2 regions of the Kocuria himachalensis genome follow, and region 2 is predicted to be linked to the other one. Evidence: riboswitches for the same ligand, from Rfam matches in the RefSeq annotation. Region 2 holds a riboswitch; the other holds the start of a gene.

Region 1 (6,096 bases), on a different contig from region 2:
GTGGGCAGCCGCCCGGACATCGTGGCGGTGCTGGTCACCATCTTCCTCATCGGCACCTTCGGGCTGAACTTCGCGGTGTTCCTGGCCGCCATGGCCGGTCCCGAGTTCGGCCGGGGCCCGGAGACCTTCGGGCTGCTCAACTCGGTGCTCGCGGTCGGCACGGTGGCGGGGGCCCTGCTCTCGGCCCGGCGCCGCAGCGCCCGGCTGCGCTACGTCTACGGGGGCAGCGCCGTCTTCGCCCTCAGCTGCCTGGGAGCGGCGACGGCACCCACCCTCCCGCTGTTCGCGCTGTGGCTGGTCCCCTGCGGACTGTCCTCGCTGACCATCATGACCACCGCCAACGCGTACGTGCAGTCCACCACCTCGCCCGTGATGCGCGGACGGGTCATGAGCCTCTACATGGCCATCTTCATGGGGGGCACCCCGATCGGGGCGCCGGTCGTCGGCTGGATCACCGACGCCCTCGGCGCGCGCTGGGGCATGGGGGTGGCCGTGGCGGCGGGACTCGGCGGAGCCCTGGTCGGCTTCGTCGTCTGGCTCCGGCTGCGCGCGGAGCGCACAGCCGTCGAGGAGTCCGGCTAGCGGGCGGGCCGTCCGCGGAGCTGCTCGACGACGTGGTCCACGCAGGCCAGCAGCCGGGCGACGTCGTCCGGCTCGATGGAGACGAACGTGGCGATCCGCAGCTGGTTGCGCCCGAGCTTGCGGTAGGGCTCGACGTCGACCACCCCGTGGGTGCGCAGGACCGCCGCGACGCCGGCCGCGTCCACGGTGTCGTCGAAGTCCACGGTGGTGATCACGGTGGAGCGGTCCTCCGGGCGGGCCACGAACGGCGCCGCGAAGGACGAGGCCTCGGCCCACGCGTAGACCAGGTCCGAGGAGGCCTTCGTGCGGGCCGCGGCCCACGCCATGCCGCCCTGGTCGTTGAGCCAGCGGACCTGCTCGTCGAGCAGCACGAGGGTGGCCAGCGCCGGGGTGTTGTAGGTCTGGTTCCTGCGGGAGTTCTCCAGCGCCGTGGTGAGCCGCAGGAAGTCCGGGATCCACCGCCCGGAGGCGCCGATCCGCTCGATCCTCTCGATCGCGGCGGGGGAGAACGCGCCCAGCCACAGCCCGCCGTCCGAGCCGAAGTTCTTCTGCGGGGAGAAGTAGTAGACGTCCGTCGCGGCCACCTCCGCGGCCATCCCGCCCGCGGCCGAGGTCGCGTCCACCAGCACCAGAGCGTCGTCCGCGATCCCGGCGGGCCGGGCCACGGGGGCGGCGACCCCGGTGGAGGTCTCGTTCTGGGGCCACGCGTAGACGTCCACGCCCTCCTCGGCCCGGGCCTCGGGGCGGGTTCCGGGGGAGGCCTCCACGATCGAGGAGGCCGCCAGGAACGGGGCGCCGTCGGTGGCCTGGGCGAACTTTGCCCCGAACTCCCCGAACACCTGGTGCTGGGCCTTCCGCTCGACGAGCCCGAGGGTGGCGGCGTCCCAGAAGGCGGTGGCACCGCCCAGGCCCAGGAGCACCTCGTGGCCCTCGGGGAGGCCGAGGAACTGCGCGAGGCCCTCGCGCACCGAGCCCACGAGCTCCTGCACCGGCGCCTGGCGGTGTGAGGTGCCGAGCAGGCCCGCCCCGGCGCGGGCGACGGCCTCGACCTGCGCAGGGCGGATCTTCGAGGGCCCGGCACCGAACCGGCCGTCGGCGGGCAGCAGGTGCTGGGGGATGGTGACGTGTGCGGGCAACGGGCGCTCCCTCGTGGGTGACGTGCGGCGGGTGGCGTGCGGCGGGCGCGACCGACTCGAAGGGGCGCTCGCGCCGTGCGCGCCTCGGCCCATTCTGCCCCACCGGCGGGCGCGGACTCCCCGGGTGCCACCTCCCGTTCGGGCCGCCGCTGGGCTCTCGCACTAAGCTCGGGCGGGAAGACCGGACCGGGCGGGATCCCCGGGCCCGGACGGCCGGACGAAGGATGACTGAGGCATGAGCGACCTGATCGACACCACGGAGATGTACCTGCGGACCGTCCTCGAGCTCGAGGAGGAGGGGATCACGCCGATGCGGGCGCGGATCGTCGAGCGCCTCGACCACTCCGGGCCCACGGTCTCGCAGACGGTGTCCAGGATGGAGCGGGACGGGCTGCTGACGGTGGGCCAGGACCGGTCGTTGTTGCTCACCCCGGCGGGCCGGGAGCGGGCCGTGCAGGTGATGCGCAAGCACCGGCTGGCGGAGCGGCTGCTCGCCGACGTCATCGGCCTGGACCTGGCCCAGGTGCACGACGAGGCGTGCCGGTGGGAGCACGTGATGAGCGAGCAGGTCGAGCGGCGGCTGATGGACCTGCTGCACAGCCCCCGGTACTCGCCGTACGGCACGCCGATCCCGGGTCTGGCCGCCCTCGGCGTCGAGGAGAGCCCCGCCGCGGCGCACCCCTCCCTGCTCGACGCCGCCCGCCGCGACCCGGACGGGCCGCGCACCGTGGCGCTGCTGCCGGAGGTGGTCCAGGCGGACGCCGACCTCCTGGGCGTGCTGAGCGACGTGGGAGTGCTCACCGGGGCGGAGGTCCGGGCCCGGGTGGACGGTCAGATCGTGCGCATCGAGGTGGCGGCCACCGGGCGGTCCGCGGAGGTCGACCTGCGCACCGCCGCGGCCATCCGCGTCCTCGCCCCCTGAGGGACCGGCGGACGCCCCCGGTGACGTCCGCAGGGCGGCCACGTCCGGGAGGCGGCCCCGGAGAAGGCCTGCGGGGTGTCCTCGGAGCGCTCCGGCGAGCAGCTCGTTCGAAGTGTGTGGACGTTCACAAGGTACTTTTCGCCAGTACGGCCCGACCGGGGCTTCGGGCTCGGAGACGCCCTGGTGGGGCGCGGGTTCCTGGGGTCCCCGAACGCCCTGCACAGCTCGTCACACTCGAGAACTCGTAAGCTCTCCTGGATCAATGAGCTGGTATTGAGACTCGTGGTGTTGTGCGGTCGTTATCGGCCGTGATCAAAACGTGACACTTCCGTAATCTGTCATGTACTGTTCAACCCGTGCCGATCACTGGTCGGATCGGCGCCCTCGGAGCACATCGCCGAATTCTGCCGGTGCCCGTGGCCTCTACACAGAAACTGCTTGGCAGAAGCGGGGGAACCAATTTCGGTCCCGGTGATCCGGGTCCTTGGGGTTAAGTCGTTCAGAGCGCGTGCGTTCTGCGGCCGGGTGTCTCCCACCCGAATCCGACAGCTCACCTCGTAGGCAAAGGGAGGAACTCAACCATGTCGCTTTTCAAGCTGAACGCTGCCCGCCACCGTGCCGAGACCACCTCGCACGCCGTGCGCAACACCACCATCGCCGCCGCTGCCGGCGCCGCGATGATCGGCTCCGTGGCTCCGGCCCAGGCCTTCGCCCAGGCCCCCGTCGAGACCGGCGCGGCCTACTCGGCCCCGGCCTCGCTGGCCCAGTACTCCTCGTACACCTACCAGGCTCCGGTCGCCGCGCAGCCCGCCGCTCCCGCCTACGAGGCCCCGGCCCCGCAGCAGACCGCCGCCACCTCGAGCGTGACCCCGCAGTCCACCGCCACCACCGAGATCGCCCCGGCCTCCTCCGGCGGCCTCGTGGGCACCGCGATGTCGGCGCAGGGCGCGGGCTACGTCTACGGCGGCACCGCCTACGGCGCCTGGGACTGCTCCGGCTTCACCCAGTGGGTCTTCGCCCAGAACGGCATCGACCTGCCCCGCACCACGTGGTCCCAGTTCGCGGCGGGCACCCCCACCGCCAACCCGCAGCCCGGCGACCTCGTCTCCCAGAACGGCGGCGCCCACGTGGGCATCTACATCGGCGGCGGCAAGATGATCTCCGCCCTCAACCCGGCCCAGGGCACCCAGGTCCACTCCGTCAACGCCATGCAGCTGGACGGCTACTACACCTTCTGATCCGGTCCGCCGCCCGCGACGACCCCGTTCGCCGCGGGCGGCCCGTGATCACCCCCCTCACGCGCCGAGGCCCGCTCTCCCGGTTCTCGGTGCTGCCTGCTGTCCGCACGGACGGCGCCCCCACTCCTCCGCTCGCCCGGCCCTGCGTTCCCGATCCCGGAACGCACTCCTGCCGGACACCGGTTCACCCCGCGCACCGCCCGGGGTGATCCGTGCTGTCACCGCGCCCTCCGGCAGGCCCGGCTCCGAAAGAAAGTCGCCTGAACTCCTCATGACTCGTGACCTGACCCCCTCGAACGGCATCGGTTCGCTCCTCTCCGGCAAGGCCCGCACCGTGGCCGCCGTGGCGGCCTTCTCCGGTCTGGCCCTCGCCACCACCGTCTCCGTGCAGGCCTCCCCGGCCCAGGACGCCTCCGCCGACGCCCCGCTGTCCGCCGTCGCCGCCGCCACTCCCACTGCGGCGCCCACCGTGTCCCTCGAGCCGGTCGCCCACGTGACGAAGGCGGAGGCGCGGGACGACAAGAAGGCGGAGAAGAAGACCGAGAGGAAGACCGAGAGGAAGACCGAGCAGAAGGTCGACGCCCCGGTCGTCGCGACGCCCGCGGTGGCGGCCCCGGCCCCGGTGGCCGCTCCGGCCCCGAAGCCGGTCGTGCAGGCCGCTCCGGCCCCGAAGCCCGCCGCCGCTCCCGCCCCCCAGCCCGCCGCGGCGCCCGCCCCGAAGCCCGTCGTCCAGGCGGCCCCGGCCCCGAAGCCCGTCGCGGCGCCCGCCCCCAAGCCCGCCGTGCAGGCCGCTCCGGCCGCTGAGCGCACCGTCAGCCCGCAGAGCTCGGCCTCCGGCAAGGGCGCGACCATCTCCTCCGCCGCCATGGGTCAGCTCGGTGTGGGCCAGGACTGCACCGCGCTCGTCACGAACGCCCTGCGCGCTGCCGGCATCAACCACCACGGCTGGCCGGCCTCCTACCTGAGCCTCGGCTCGCAGGTCTCCGCCGGCCAGGCGCAGCCCGGTGACCTCGTCTACTACGCCGACGGCGGCATGGGCGCGGCCCACATCGCGGTCTACATCGGTGGCGGCAAGGCCGTCCACGGCGGCTGGAACGGCGGCACCACCGCCATCTCCGGCGTCAACGTGGGCTCCGGCCCCGTCTTCGTCCGCGTGCGCTGACCGCACGCGAGAGCACCGCTTCGGGTGCGCGGTTCCTGGTCGGCCAGACGGGAACCGCGCACCCGCTGTCGTCCCGGCGTCCACCGCGCCGGCCGCCACGGCGCCCTGTGGGCGGCCGATAGAATGGGCCCATGTCCACCGACTTCAGCCGCAACGCCCGCACGAGCCTCGATCGCGAGTTCGCCTACATGGCCTACGGCATGATCGCCGGCGCCGTGCCCGGCGTCGTGGCCGGTTTCGTCGTCGCCGCGTTCGTGGGCCACGCGGCGATGTGGCTGTCCGTCCTCGGCGGCATCGGGATCGTGCTCGGCCTGGTCACCGGGATCCTGCTCCACCGGAGGCGGCACGACTCGGCCGGGACCGCGGACCCCCTGGAGCGCGGCGCAGCGCCGGAATGACGTGGTCCCGCAGCAGCGGGGCGAGATCCGCGGGGAGCCCGCCGGGGGAGTCCTCGTCCACCGGCTGCCAGCGCAGCTCCTGGATCTCCGCGAGCGGCTCGGGCCGCCCCGTCAGGGGCGCCGTGAACACCGTGCAGCGCACCCATGCGCCGGTCTCGTTCGCCGCCGGCGCCACGAACACCCCGAGCGGGCGCAGCTGAGCGGTGTCCAGCCGCAGGCCGACCTCCTCCGCCGTCTCCCGCACGGCCGCCGCCGCCGGGGACTCGCCCGGGTCCAGCTTGCCGCCCACCAGCATGAAGCGCTCCGTGCCGCGCTTGCGCACCGTCAGCAGCGCCCCGTCGTCGTCCCGCAGGCACACGGCGGTGATGGTCAGCACCTCGGCGTCCGCCGGCAGGCCGTCGGTGGGCCCTTCTGCGGCGACGCGCAGCCGGCCGATCTCGGCCTCGAGGTTGCGGGCCGCCGCCGGACCCCAGCGGCGCTGGGCCGCGGCGGTCCGGAACAGCGGCTGCCGGCCCTGGAGGTCCTCCAGCACGCGCAGCCGGGCCTGCGCGAACAGTGGGCCGGGCACGTGCGCGTACTCCGCCCGCACGCCCGCCACGTAGGCCGCGTAGCCGGCCGGGTCCGCGCCGAGCACCGCGAGGTCGGCGTCCAGGAGCAC
Region 2 (6,096 bases):
TACAGCGGGCTGGGCGCGCTGGAAGCGGCCATGACCACCACCAGCACGGATGCCTGCACCCAGAAGGCCACCTTCGGGGGCAGCACAGGACGACGGCGGGGCGCGGCACCGGAGCGGAGGAACATGCAGGGCCTTTCGGGACGGACCAGGGAACGCGATGTCGTCGCGTCAACCTCACGGTAGCCCCGCCGGTGGATCCCCGGGGATTCACTCCGCCCCGGCGGGATGCCCTCGTCCGGCCCCGACTCCTCAGGAGGCCCGCCCCCGGCCGATCAGGGGTAGAGGCCTCGCGTGCGGTGGGCGTCGGCCACGCGCTCCACGGCGGTGACGGTCGCTGCCTCGCGCAGGGTGAGGCCCCGGGCCGAGGCGACGTCGAGCAGGTGGTGCCAGGCGGAGAGCATGCGGTGCTCGAGGCGGTGGTCGACCTCCTGGCGGGACCACCAGTAGGCCTGGTTGGACTGCACCCACTCGAAGTAGGAGACGACCACGCCCCCGGCGTTGGCCAGGATGTCCGGCACCACCAGCACCCCGGCCTCGGCGAGGACCCGGTCGGCCTCGGCGGTGGTGGGGCCGTTGGCGCCCTCGACGACGACCCGGGCCCGGACCTCGTGGGCGTTGGCGCCGGTGAGCACCCCTTCCACCGCCGCGGGCACCAGGAGGTCCACCTCGAGGGCCAGCAGCTGTTCGCCGGGGATCGTCTCGGCCCCCGGGAAGCCGACGACGGAGCCGATGACGGCCACGTGCTCCTGCAGGGCGCGGATGTCCAGGCCGTCAGCCCGGTGGACCGCTCCGTACTGGTCGGAGACGGACACGACCTTCACCCCGGCCTCGGTGAGGAACAGGGCGGCGTCGGCGCCCACCTTCCCGAAGCCCTGCACCGCCGCGGTGGCCCGCGCCGCGGTGATGCCGACGTGCTCAAGGGCGGCCAGCGCGATGTGCACCACCCCGGCCGAGGTCGCCGAGGCGCGCCCCAGGGACCCGCCGAGGCTCACCGGCTTGCCGGTGACCACCCCGGGCACGGTGTAGCCGGAGGAGACCGAGAAGGTGTCCATCATCCAGGCCATGGTTTGCTCGTCCGTGCCGATGTCCGGGGCGGGGATGTCCTTGTCCGGGCCGATGATCGGCAGGATCTCGGAGGTGTAGCGGCGGGTCAGCCGTTCGATCTCGGGACGGGAGTAGCGGCGGGGGTCCACGGTGATGCCGCCCTTGGCCCCGCCGTAGGGGACGTCGATCAGGGCGCACTTCCAGGTCATCCACATCGCCAGGGCACGGACCTCGTCGAGGTCGACCTGCGGGCTGTAGCGCACCCCGCCCTTGGCCGGGCCCCGGGAGACGTTGTGCTGGACCCGGTGGCCGGTCAGCACCTCCACCGAGCCGTCGTCACGGCGCAGCGGGATGCTCACGGTCATCTCCCGCCGCGGGCTCGCCAGCAGGGCCTGCAGACCGGGCTCGTAGTCCAGGGTGGCCACGGCGGAGGCCAGCTGCGCCTGGGCATCGACCAGTGGGCCCACGGTGTGGGAGGTGATACCGATCCCGGGCAGGGATGACACGTCGGTGGTCATGGCGGCAGGTTCTCCTGAAGGCAGTGAAGGGGAGGTCGCGGCACGAAAGACTCCGCCCTGCGGAGTGTGACGTGCACAACACCAGTGTGAGTCCTTGGAAGCGTCAACAACAGCGATGAATCCTGCGCATGAATCATCAGGATCGCTTATGGGACTCCGGCCGGCACCTGGCGACTCCCGGCCGCTCCGGACAGCCCCGCACTCCGGTGAGTCACGGCACGAGCGCCGGCGCCCCTCCTACCGATCGTCCCGTCGGCGCACGATCTCGGCGATCCAGGCGGGGGCGAACGGGGACGTGCAGTTCGGCGGCGTCGGATAGTCCTTGAGCACCTCCAGGCGCTCTCCGATCTCGACGGCACGGGCCCGGTGCTCCGCGTGCTCGATCCCGATCTGCGCCAGGCAGGTGTTCATCGCCCACTGCAGGCGCTTCGGGGCGGCCTTTATCTGCGCCTCGATGACGTCGAGCAGGCCGGCGAGGTCGAGACCCTCGGGCTTCTTCACCACGCGGTCGGCGGTCAGCGCCCACCCGGCGCTCGCGACGACGGGATCCGGATCGGCCAGCCACGCCACGCGCAGGTCCTCGGCGTGCAGGCTCTTCTTCACCACGTAGTTCACGAACCAGTCGTACACCTTGGGGGCGCGCGTCTCGCGCACCATGGCGTCCAGCTCGTCCCGCTCGAACGCCTTCGGGCGGCAGATCAGCAGCGTTAGCAGTCTCGCCGCGGTGTCGCCGGTCTCCCAGAGCGCGAGCGCGAGGTCCTGCTGCGTCTTCAGCCGCTTCGCAACCGCCCGCAGCTGGGTGAGGTTCACGCCGTGGTCGTCGCCGTGCCGCTCGAGAGCTTTCTTTTTGTGAATTCATGACCGGACCATAGGGCGCACCAAAAGTCATCCTTTCCACCCGGAGGGACAAAACCCCTCCCGTCGATAATCAAGGAATTGGTAAAGCTTTCCCGGTGAATTGCCGCGCCATGACCCAAGTGTCACCACCGGACCTCCCGCTGCAGAGCAAGATGGTGCTCACCCGCCGACACGACCTGCACGGAGCCCCAGGTCAAGAGCACTTTCGTCTTGACTTGAGCCTCCCCGAGGATCTTGGTCAGCGCCCCTCACCGAGCCACGTCGTCTGGCTACGAAGGTGGGATGCTGAGCCGGAAGAGAAACCGAGACACGCCCGTGATCAAAACGAGACTTTCCCGTTATTCTTCGGTTAGTGTTCTCTCCGTGCCGGTCGCCTCACCGATCGGTATCCCTGTGCACATCGCCGAATTCTGCCGGTGCCCGGGGCCCCCAGAAAACATCGCTCGGCAGAAGCGGGGGAACCATGAACGGTCCCTCCCCCGGGACCTAGGGGTTAAGTCGTCAGGGCCCCCATCCTGACGACCGGGTGTCTCCCACCCGCATCCGACAGCTCACCTCGCAGGCAAGAGGGAGGACAACACTCATGCCCATTTTCCAGTCCCGCACGCCCCGCCACCGCGCCCAGAGCTCGTTCCGCCTCGGACGCACCGCGATCCTGGCGGTCGCCGGCGGCGCCTTGGCGCTCAGCAGCGTGGCCCCGGCCCAGGCCGCCTCCGCCGCGGCCCCCCAGCAGCTCGTCAGCATCCAGTCCCAGTCCGACAAGGCCGCGACCATCGCCGCCGCGGCCAAGAACCAGCTGGGCGTGGGCCAGGACTGCACCGCCCTGGTCACCAAGTCCCTGCGCGCGGCCGGGATCAACCACCACGGGTGGCCGGCCTCCTACCTGAAGCTCGGCACCCAGGTCTCCGCCTCCCAGGCCCAGCCCGGTGACCTGGTCTACTACGCCAACGGCGGCATGGGCTTCGCCCACATCGCGGTGTACATCGGCGGCGGCAAGGCCGTCCACGGCGGCTGGAACGGCAACCAAACGGTCATCCAGACCGTCAACGTCGGCTCCGGCCCCGTCTACATCCGCGTGCGCTGACCCCACGCACGTGAGCAGGGAGTGCGGTTTCCGTCCCGACGGAAACCGCACACCCCAATCCCCTGAAGGGATATCCCAGGACATCGTGAGGGGCCGGTCCACGTCCACGAGGACCAGCTGCCCGAACAGGCCACGATGTCCACGGAGATCGACATCCTGCCCATCGACGACGACCCGCAGACGGTCCTCGATCTGTGCGACGAGCTTTCGGCGGTTGCCGGCCAGTGGTCGGACTTCGACCCAACGCACGGCCTCTGCCCTCGTCGATGATGAGCAAGCCGTCCGGGTTTTGGTTCACGAAGGCGCGGGGTCCTCCTGCGCGTTGACGCACGTCGCGGTACGGTTGACCTCGGCTTCGCTGCCTTCGTGCTCTCAGCTTCGCTGCGGATTCGTCCTCGGAGGTTTCGCCGATCGGCGGAACCTCTGAGCACCAATATGTCGAGGTGGAGGGGAAATGGACAACAGCCGCGAAGAAAAAATCGACCAGTGGATTCTTCAGGAGGGCATCAGGACTCATCGGCGCCGTCGAATCATCCCGTCTTCCACCAATCAGATCAGCCACACGCCTGTTGGTACCGGTCTGGACGCGATGGAAAAGGTGGCGTTCTATTTCGGGGACCGACCCGAACTGCCCATCGTCGAAATGGGACAGATCAAGGAGCACGAGGTCACCCTTTCCTTCGGCGAGGAGGTGCACCTGGACGAACCCTTCTATCCTGTCTCCGAGGAATACAAGGACCATTGGGCCATCGCCCACACCGATGCGCTCGCGCTGTCGACCGGCACCGTCTACGGGCAGCAGACCGCAGCACTGACCGCCATCGGAAACTCGGTGGCCGGGGCCAAAGTGCTGGTGAACACCAACCGCTGGGAAGTGCTCGGCTCTGTCGGTCTGGCCCGTTTTACCACCGCCATCATGGTTGGTCAGGTCATGGAGCAGGCCACTGAGCCGTGGGCCAGGAACCAGCACATCTGGCTGGTCGGCTACCGGGAGCTGGGCCCCAAGCTGGTCAGCTTCCTCACCCCGTACCACGATGAATCCCGTTTCCACCTCGTAGAATCAATGGAGCAGATCACCCCGGGGGAACTGCACGGGACATCAGCCACCATCTACGTCATGGGATCCGGCCCTGCCACCATCGAGGCCTACGACCGTATTCGATCCGAGAACGTGGGGCTGATGACCGACACTGTCGTCACCGAGCAGGCGATGTTCATTTCCGAGGACGAGGACGGCGGGGCAACCATCGTCAATGCCGGCCCGAACGGATTGAAGATCTGGCCCCATCTCGTTGCGGAAGGAGACGGTCTTTACGCGGCGATGGACATCACGTGGCACAAGCGCCGGCAGGAAGCCGAATCTGCGGCTGAAGCCGTCGAAAACCTCACGGTGCGGAACTTCCTTCCCGCAGGCGACGCCGACAAGCCGGCTGGGTCCACGAGCATCAGCGTGGAGGAACTCGAAGCCATGCTGGATCGGGAAAGCGTGATTCCCGAGCACGAGAGTAGCCTGGTGGAGAACGGGATGTCGGGGGCGCCCATCCCGGCGCCGGAGCCCGCAACTTCGGCCCCATCGGCTCAGGAGCAGGCCCCCAGGTTCACCCTCGCGCTGTTGGGCAGGCCGCAGATCTACAGTGCGGTCGGTGCCGTAGCCGGCGGTAAGCCCGCTGAAACGGTGGCCTATCTGCACCTCAATGGTTCAGCCGCAGATGCCATCACGACGAGCAGAGCACTCTGGCCGGATGAGGAAAGCGAGGGTCCCGCCGCACGCACGCGACGGACACGCACGGCAAAGAAGATCAAGGACACGTTGCCGGAGATCTTCCGCAATGAGGTCGAGTGGAGGATTGGCCGGCTTGACACCGATATCGAGTGGATCGTTGCCACCTTGACCGGGAGCAGTGATCCTCAGCGAATACTCGACGCCTGCGAGCTGGTGGACGCGCCCTTGCGGACATGTGCGCAATGGGCAGACCGACACCGGTCCCGCATAGCGGATGAGCTTCGCCAAATCTTATGGGACGTTGAGAACCAGGCGCTCGCATCCGACCAGGTCGAGATCGCCGAGGCATCGCGGCAGGCATCGCACAGGCTGCAGTGACAAAGGAACCCCCCGCAATGACAGAGAAAATCAACCCCCTCAAGAGAAGACTGCCCACAGCGGGTTCGTCCACCGTGGATGCGCGTCGTGGATCGAGGCAGGAGCGGCGGCCCCGGAGCACGACCGGCGACGGAACCGTCATCCAGTCCGGTGCCTCGGCCGCGGGGAAGTGGTTGGTCTACGGCCTCATCGTCCTCATGGGCCTGGGCTCACTGTGCGGTGTCCTGGCCTTCATCCGGCCCGCCCCCGCAGCCCAACCGGTTGCCGCTCCTGGCGTGAGCACCCAGCAACAGGAGGCCGGCGCCCTGGCGCAGGCTTACCTGTCAGCCTGGTTGACGGCCACCAGCGATGATCACGCCGCACTCGACGAGTTCAGCCCGGAAGCCGGGGCGGGGCTCCGGGGCCGAAGCCCCATCAGCTACCGCGATCTGACCGTGGCGAGCGTGGAGGATGCGCCGGGGGACATGACAACCGTGGTCGTCTCCGCCTCC

The links. A riboswitch is a leader RNA that binds a small molecule or an ion and turns the genes downstream of it on or off. The one in region 2 is predicted to bind cyclic di-AMP.
Region 1: it holds a riboswitch for cyclic di-AMP, as region 2 does, so the genes downstream of both, ACYVM4_RS11365 (C40 family peptidase) here and ACYVM4_RS05195 (NlpC/P60 family protein) in region 2, are expected to answer to the same signal.

Annotation. Positions count from the first base shown of each region.
Region 1 is NZ_BAAGPL010000016.1:121,314-127,409, reverse strand. It holds gene ACYVM4_RS11380 (MFS transporter) at 1-582, shown strand, start outside; gene serC (phosphoserine transaminase) at 579-1,718, opposite strand; gene ACYVM4_RS11370 (metal-dependent transcriptional regulator) at 1,954-2,640, shown strand; cyclic di-AMP (ydaO/yuaA leader) riboswitch at 3,066-3,216, shown strand; gene ACYVM4_RS11365 (C40 family peptidase) at 3,222-3,878, shown strand; gene ACYVM4_RS11360 (NlpC/P60 family protein) at 4,150-5,040, shown strand; gene ACYVM4_RS11355 (hypothetical protein) at 5,172-5,438, shown strand; gene ACYVM4_RS11350 (DUF4031 domain-containing protein) at 5,356-6,096, opposite strand, start outside.
Region 2 is NZ_BAAGPL010000007.1:31,837-37,932, reverse strand. It holds gene ACYVM4_RS05210 (MFS transporter) at 1-125, opposite strand, end outside; gene ACYVM4_RS05205 (Glu/Leu/Phe/Val family dehydrogenase) at 273-1,562, opposite strand; partial or broken gene ACYVM4_RS05200 (DNA alkylation repair protein) at 1,800-2,396, opposite strand; cyclic di-AMP (ydaO/yuaA leader) riboswitch at 2,812-2,998, shown strand; gene ACYVM4_RS05195 (NlpC/P60 family protein) at 3,004-3,504, shown strand; gene ACYVM4_RS05190 (hypothetical protein) at 3,640-3,774, shown strand; gene ACYVM4_RS05185 (hypothetical protein) at 3,959-5,605, shown strand; gene ACYVM4_RS05180 (conjugal transfer protein) at 5,623-6,096, shown strand, end outside.